Regions from separate parts of the Shewanella zhangzhouensis genome, predicted to be linked through region 1. Evidence: predicted binding sites of a transcription regulator. Region 1 holds the regulator's gene; the other holds the start of a gene.
The links. The regulator sigma-54, encoded in region 1, starts transcription at its own class of promoters, with help from an activator protein. The targets are predictions, from matches to a motif close to GTTGGCACGNNNNTNGNNT.

Region 1 (3,481 bases):
GGTGAGCTCTACGCCTTCCGGGAGCCTTGCCAGCTCTTTTTCGAGGGCCTTTTCCTGCTCCGGCATATTGCGGATATCGATGCTGATGGCGACCTTGTCGTTATTGCCCTTGAGCTGGGCAAGCAAGGGCCCAATCAGCTGCAATGGCAAATTATCGACGCAGTAGTAGCCCAAGTCTTCCAGGACCCTGAGGGCTACCGACTTTCCGGAGCCAGAGCGCCCGGAGACTATAACGAGTTTCATCCGATGATTACCTGGTAAAGTTCCTTTTCATCGTGGCTCTTGCGCAGCTGTTTGAGGATCTGCTTGTCATTCAGCTTTTCGGCCATGGCGGCCAGGGTGCTGAGATGTTGCTGACACTGGTCCGATGGCACCAGCAAGGCAAACAGAATGTCCACCGGCTGCTTATCAATGGCGTCATAACCTATGGCTTCTTCACACTTGATAAGCACAGCTAAAGGCTTATCGATAGTGCCAATGCGGCCATGGGGAATGGCAATACCATTGCCAATACCGGTGCTGCCCATTTTTTCACGGGCCAGCAGGCTTTCGAATATCTCTTGAGACGAGAGGGAGGGATTCTGGGCAGCAGCGAGATCGCTAATCAGCTCCAGCACCTTTTTCTTGCTGCCCGGAGTGGCACAGCTAGTGCACTCCGGCGCCAGGATGGTACTTAGTTCCATCGTTAATGTTTGGTCAGTTTCTCTTTGTGTTTAATAACCTGACGGTCCAATTTATCAATTAGGGCGTCAATGGCGGCGTACATGTCTTCATGTTCTGAAGTGGCGAATACCTCGCCACCGTTGAGGTGAAGCTTGGCTTCTGCGATTTGCTGCAATTTCTGAACATTGAGAACAACGTGGACATTATTGATCTGTTCGAAATGGCGTTCAAGCTTGGAGAACTTGCTCTCTACGTAGTTACGCAGTGAATCAGTGATTTCGATATGATGCCCAGTCAGATTGATTTGCATAGACACTTTCCTCCAAAGACCTTGGGTGGGTTATAAACTCTTACGTTGGTTCGACGGTGGGATCAGCATCGCTTCTCGGTATTTGGCGATGGTGCGTCTAGCAACGTTGATTCCTTGTTCTGCCAGAAGTTCCGCCATTTTGCTGTCGCTCAATGGTTTCTTCTGATTTTCTGCCGCCACCAGTTTCTTGATAAAGGCGCGGATGGCAGTAGATGAGCATTCTCCGCCATCTTCGGTCCCGACGTGGCTGGAGAAAAAATACTTGAGTTCAAAGATACCCCTTGGGGTATGCATGTACTTTTGAGTGGTGACCCGTGAGATGGTGGATTCGTGCATCTCTACCGCTTCGGCGATATCGTTGAGCACCATGGGTTTCATGGCCTCTTCACCATACTCAAAAAAGCCCTGCTGGAACTGCACTATGCAATTGGCGACTTTCAGCAAGGTGTCGTTGCGGCTTTCCAGGCTCTTGATAAACCACTTGGCCTCTTGCAAATGCCCGCGGATAAACTGGCTGTCAGCCTGGTTGCGACTGGTGCGTGCCATGGCGGCATATTGCTGGTTCACACTCAGTTTAGGCATACAATCGGGATTAAGCTCTACAACCCAACGGCCATTTTTTTTACTGACCGAGACATCCGGAATGACATACTCATCCTTGGTGCTGGTCACAGACTCACCGGGACGGGGGTTCAGCCCCTGAATGAGGATGATTGCATCCCTGAGTTCTTCTTCCTTGAGGCGGGTTTTACGCATCAGGGTACGGAAGTCGCGGTTGGCAATCAGATCCAAATGGTCACGGATAAGCAGCTTGGCGTTGTCCAGATGGGGGGTATCCGCCGGGAACTGACCAAGTTGAATGAGCAGGCACTCTGCCAAATCACGGGCAGCTACCCCGATGGGGTCGAAGTGTTGAATGCGTTTGAGCACGGCCTCAACTTCGTCAAGCTCGACTTCTTCATCGCCCACGGCCTCGAGAATTTCTTCAAGACTTTGGGTTAAGTAACCCTTTTCGTCAATGGCATCTATGATGGCAGTGGCAATGGCCAGATCGGTATCGGAAAAAGGGGTGAGATTTTTTTGCCACTCGAGATGTTCGTACAGGCCTTCACTGGTTTCGCCCTGAAACGGCATATCATCTTCGCCACGGATCCCGGGACCGGAAACGGGGGCGGCCGTAAAGACTTCATCCCAGGTGGTATCCATTGGCAGCTCGTCCGGCATGGACTGCTGACTGATAGCGTCTGAAGTTTCCAGCGAAGCACTGTCACTGGTGTCGTTTGAGACGGACTCCTGGCTGAACTGGTCGTCAAATTCTTTATCGCCGCCGTCGGCATCAAACTGATCGCTGCCCAGTTCGTCGTCCAGCTCCAACAGGGGGTTGGCGTCGAGGGCTTGCTGAATTTCCTGTTGCAGTTCAAGCGAAGAGAGTTGAAGCAGACGAATGGCCTGCTGCAACTGTGGCGTCATTGTGAGTTGTTGTCCCAGTTTTAGCTGGAGCGACGCTTTCATTGTACTGCGAATCCTTCACTAAATTATTCAGGTAGAAAGCTTTTCTATCAGGTTATCCGGTGATTTACCACCCTGATTATCCGGATATGAGAAGGGGGCTTTGTTAATTAACTATAGCCTGAATTGCTCACCCAAGTACACTGCACGCACCTGCTGATTGTCGAGGATTTCGGCAGGGGTGCCTTCGGCAATCAAATCGCCATGGCTGACGATATAGGCTTTTTCGCACACATCGAGGGTTTCCCTCACATTGTGGTCGGTGATAAGCACTCCGAGGCCACGATTCTTGAGTTGCTCGATAATCTTTTTGATATCGATAACGGAAATCGGGTCGACCCCGGCGAAGGGCTCATCCAGCAGGATAAATCTGGGGTTGGCGGCAAGTGCCCGGGCAATCTCGACCCGGCGACGTTCACCCCCTGACAGTGACATGCCCAGATTGTCACGGATGTGGGTGATGTGGAACTCTTCCAGCAGCTGCTCCAGCGACTCTTCACGCTCATCGGCGTTCAGCTCTTTGCGCATCTGCAGCACAGCCATGATGTTATCGCGCACCGACAGCTTGCGGAAGATGCTGGCTTCCTGTGGCAGGTAGCCAATGCCTTTGCGTGCGCGCAGGTGCATGGGATCCAGCGTCAGGTCATCATCGTTGATGTGTATGCTGCCCTTGTCGCTCTGTACCAGGCCTACCACCATGTAAAAAGTGGTGGTTTTACCGGCCCCATTGGGGCCCAGCAAGCCGACAACCTGGCCGGTATTTACGGTGAGGCTGACGTTTTTGACAACCTGGCGGTTTTTGTAACTCTTGGCGAGATTACTGGCCTTCAGGGTCAGTTGGGTCATTGCTGCTTCTCTTGCTGAGGTTGCTCAGTAGTGCCCTTATCCTGCAGCTCCTGCTGGTAATTTTCGGGCTTGATGATGGTGATAACCCGGTCGTCTTTTTTACCGCTGCTTTGGGAAGTGAGCTGCTGCTTTTCGATATCGTAAACGATGGAG
Region 2 (3,481 bases), 910 kb from region 1:
GGCAACCTGTGAGCCCATCGCCACCGATAAAGGCTGTGCAGTGCGGTTTCAGGATGAATCCTTTGGCGCCATGATGGCGGCCTCCCAGAGTGCACTGAGCTCAGCCATTAATAATCTTTTGATGAACAGCCTTGAAGCAGGCGCCCGCCACATACTGCTCCATGGCAGCATACAGGACGGACGTCTGGTGCTTGCGGTAGTGGATGATGGTAAAGGATTGGAATCCGGCAGTGAGCAGCAGGTGATGGAACCCTTTTTTACGACCAAGGCACAGGGCACAGGCCTTGGCTTAGCCGTGGTACAGACAGTGGTGCGTAACCATGGTGGTGAGCTGAAAATGCAATGCGCTGCCAATCGAGGCTGCAGTGTGATGCTTAAATTCCCCGTGATTTCAGAAGATTCAGTAAAGGAGGTTAGCCATGCCTGAAGGCAGATTGCTACTTGTCGAGGACGATGCATCTCTGCGTGAGGCGCTGCTTGACACCCTGATGCTGGCGCAGTTTGACTGTGTGGCGCTTCCCAGCGCCGAAGAAGCCATTCTTGCGTTGAAGGAATCACGTTTTGATATGGTCATCAGCGATGTGCAGATGGAAGGCATAGGTGGCATGGGGCTCTTGGCCTACTTGCGGCAGCATCATCCCAAGGTTCCGTTATTGCTGATGACGGCCTTTGCCACCATAGACAGCGCCGTGAGTTCCATCAAACTCGGTGCGGTGGATTATCTCGCCAAGCCGTTTTCACCCGAAGTGCTGCTTAATCAGGTCAGTCGATACATGCCTGCACAAGCCGATACCGGCGCACCTGTGGTGGCCGACGAGCGAAGTCAGGCGCTGATGGCTCTCGCCGGACGGGTCGCAAAATCCGAGGCTTCTGTGATGATCCTGGGGCCCTCAGGTTCGGGTAAGGAAGTGCTTGCCCGCTATATCCATAAACAAAGTTTGCGCTCAGACGGTCCCTTTGTGGCCATCAACTGCGCTGCTATTCCCGAAAACATGCTCGAAGCCACGCTGTTTGGTTACGAAAAAGGCGCCTTTACCGGTGCCTATCAGGCCTGCCCCGGAAAATTCGAGCAGGCCCAGGGGGGCACCCTGCTGCTGGATGAAATCTCCGAAATGGATCTGGGATTGCAGGCCAAGTTGCTGCGGGTATTGCAGGAGCGGGAAGTTGAGCGTCTCGGTGGCCGTAAAACAATCAAGCTGGATGTGCGTGTACTTGCCACCTCCAACCGTGAGCTCAAAGCCATGGCAGAGCGGGGCGATTTCCGTGAGGATCTCTATTACCGTATCAACGTATTCCCATTGACCTGGCCGGCACTGAATCAGCGCCCCAAAGATATCCTGCCACTTGCACGGCATTTGCTGGCACGCCATGCAGAGCGTTTGGGCACTGAAGTTCCCGAATTTGACGAAGCAGCCTGTCGCAGATTGCTGGCACATCGCTGGCCGGGGAATGTCAGAGAACTCGATAACGTGGTGCAGCGGGCATTAATACTGTCCGCCGGCGTTAAGATTGGTGTGCAGGACATCATTATTGATGCCATGGATGTTAACCAAATCACCCACGAAGAGACAGCTATCAAGGCCGAGCCCGAAGGGCTGGGGGATGAGCTCAAGGCACAGGAGCATGTGATTATCCTTGAAACTCTGAGCCAGTGTCGCGGCAGCCGTAAATTGGTGGCTGAGCGGCTTGGGATCAGTGCCAGAACCCTGAGGTACAAGATGGCCCGAATGCGGGAAATGGGTATTCAGTTACCTGCCTGATATTTGGGCAAAAACATCACAAAAAGCAGGCTTAGCCTGCTTTTTTAGTTTATTGGCAAGCCTTTTGCAGTACCCCGATATCAGCGATTTATCCCGTCAATTTCATGGCGAAGGGAGCAGCATATGCAAATAGGTCCATCTTCATTCATGCAGGAAATGCAGAAACTCCAGGGCGAACTCAATCCTTCCATGGGCATTGAGCCTCAGCCGCTTCGTCAGGTTGGTAACACCAGCGGAGCTGACTTTGCCAGTTTGCTCGCCAACGCAGTAGGCCATGTGAACGAGCTGCAGCAAAGCTCTTCAAGTCTGGCAACCAGACTGGACATGGGCGATACCCGCGTGACCCTGTCTGATACTGTGATCGCCCGCGAAAAGGCCAGTGTCGCCTTTGAGGCGACAGTGCAGGTGCGCAACAAGCTCGTCGAAGCCTACAAAGAAATCATGAGCATGCCCGTTTAAGGCGGCCACTGAAGGATACTGAACGTGAGCACAGATATGATTGTCAGCACCGACAGCGGCATGAGCGGTGTACAGCAGGAAAATAAATCCGGGGTGCTGGGTAACCTCGGTGGCGCCGACATGCTTAGACAGGTCACTATGATCCTGGCCCTTGCCATCTGTTTGGCATTGGCGGTGTTTGTGATGATGTGGGCACAGGAACCCGAATACCGTCCATTGGGTAAGTTTGAAGCCCAGGAAATGATCCAGGTGCTGGATGTGCTCGACAAAAACAAAATCCCCTATCAGGTGGATTTTGATGTGCTGCGGGTCCCCGAAGACAAGTATCAGGACATTCGGCTGCTGCTGAGTCGTAACGGTGTGGATGCTGCAAGTACCACCAATCAGGATTTTCTGAGTCAGGACATGGGCTTTGGCGTGAGTCAACGTCTGGAGCAGGCCAGACTCAAACACAGCCAGGAGCAAAATCTCGCCCGTACTATCGAAGAGCTGAAAAGCGTCAGCCGCGCCAAGGTGATTCTGGCACTGCCCAAAGAAAACGTGTTTGCCCGTAACCAGTCCAAGGCCAGTGCCACTGTGGTGGTCACCAGTCGTCGTGGCGGTCTCGGGCAGGAAGAAGTGGATGCCATAGTTGACATAGTGGCGTCCGCCGTACAGGGGCTCGAGCCTACCCGGGTGACGGTAACCGACTCCAACGGTCGTTTGCTGAACTCCGGCAGTCAGGATGGGGCTTCTGCCCGTGCCCGCCGTGAGCTCGAGCTCGTCAAACAAAAAGAAGCCGAATACCGCGCCAAGGTTGATGCCATACTGATGCCCATTTTGGGGCCGGAAAATTACACCTCCCAGGTGGATGTGACCATGGACTTTACTGCCGTGGAACAAACGTCCAAGCGTTTCAACCCTGATCTGCCAGCGGTGCGCAGCGAAATGACCCTGGAAACCCAAACCAACGGTGAAGCCAACATGGGTATCCCCGGTGCGCTGTCGAATCAGCCGCCGATGGAGTCAAACATTCCTCAAACCCTGCAGGAAGCGCAGGACAAGGCCCAGGCAAGTGGCAACTCACATCGTGAGGCAACCCGTAACTACGAGCTCGACACCACCGTCAGCCATACCCGTCAACAGGTTGGCGTGGTGCGCCGCGTGAGTGTATCCGTGGCGGTGGACTACAAAACCGGTGAAGCCAATACCGAAGGTCAGGTCAATCGTGTTGCCCGCACAGAGGCCGAGCTTGCCAATATTCGTCGTCTGCTTGAAGGCGC

Region 2: fliE (flagellar hook-basal body complex protein FliE) is a predicted target of sigma-54. The motif match lies at 1,812-1,830, and genes of this name have one in related genera.

Annotation. Positions count from the first base shown of each region.
Region 1 is NZ_CP080414.1:3,837,450-3,840,930, reverse strand. Features, by position in the region: gene rapZ (RNase adapter RapZ) at 1-243, opposite strand, end outside; gene ptsN (PTS IIA-like nitrogen regulatory protein PtsN) at 240-683, opposite strand; gene hpf (ribosome hibernation promoting factor) at 686-973, opposite strand; gene K0H63_RS16925 (RNA polymerase factor sigma-54) at 1,004-2,485, opposite strand; gene lptB (LPS export ABC transporter ATP-binding protein) at 2,597-3,328, opposite strand; gene lptA (lipopolysaccharide transport periplasmic protein LptA) at 3,325-3,481, opposite strand, start outside.
Region 2 is NZ_CP080414.1:2,925,506-2,928,986, reverse strand. Features, by position in the region: gene K0H63_RS12815 (sensor histidine kinase) at 1-427, shown strand, start outside; gene K0H63_RS12810 (sigma-54-dependent transcriptional regulator) at 420-1,760, shown strand; gene fliE (flagellar hook-basal body complex protein FliE) at 1,884-2,219, shown strand; gene fliF (flagellar basal-body MS-ring/collar protein FliF) at 2,256-3,481, shown strand, end outside.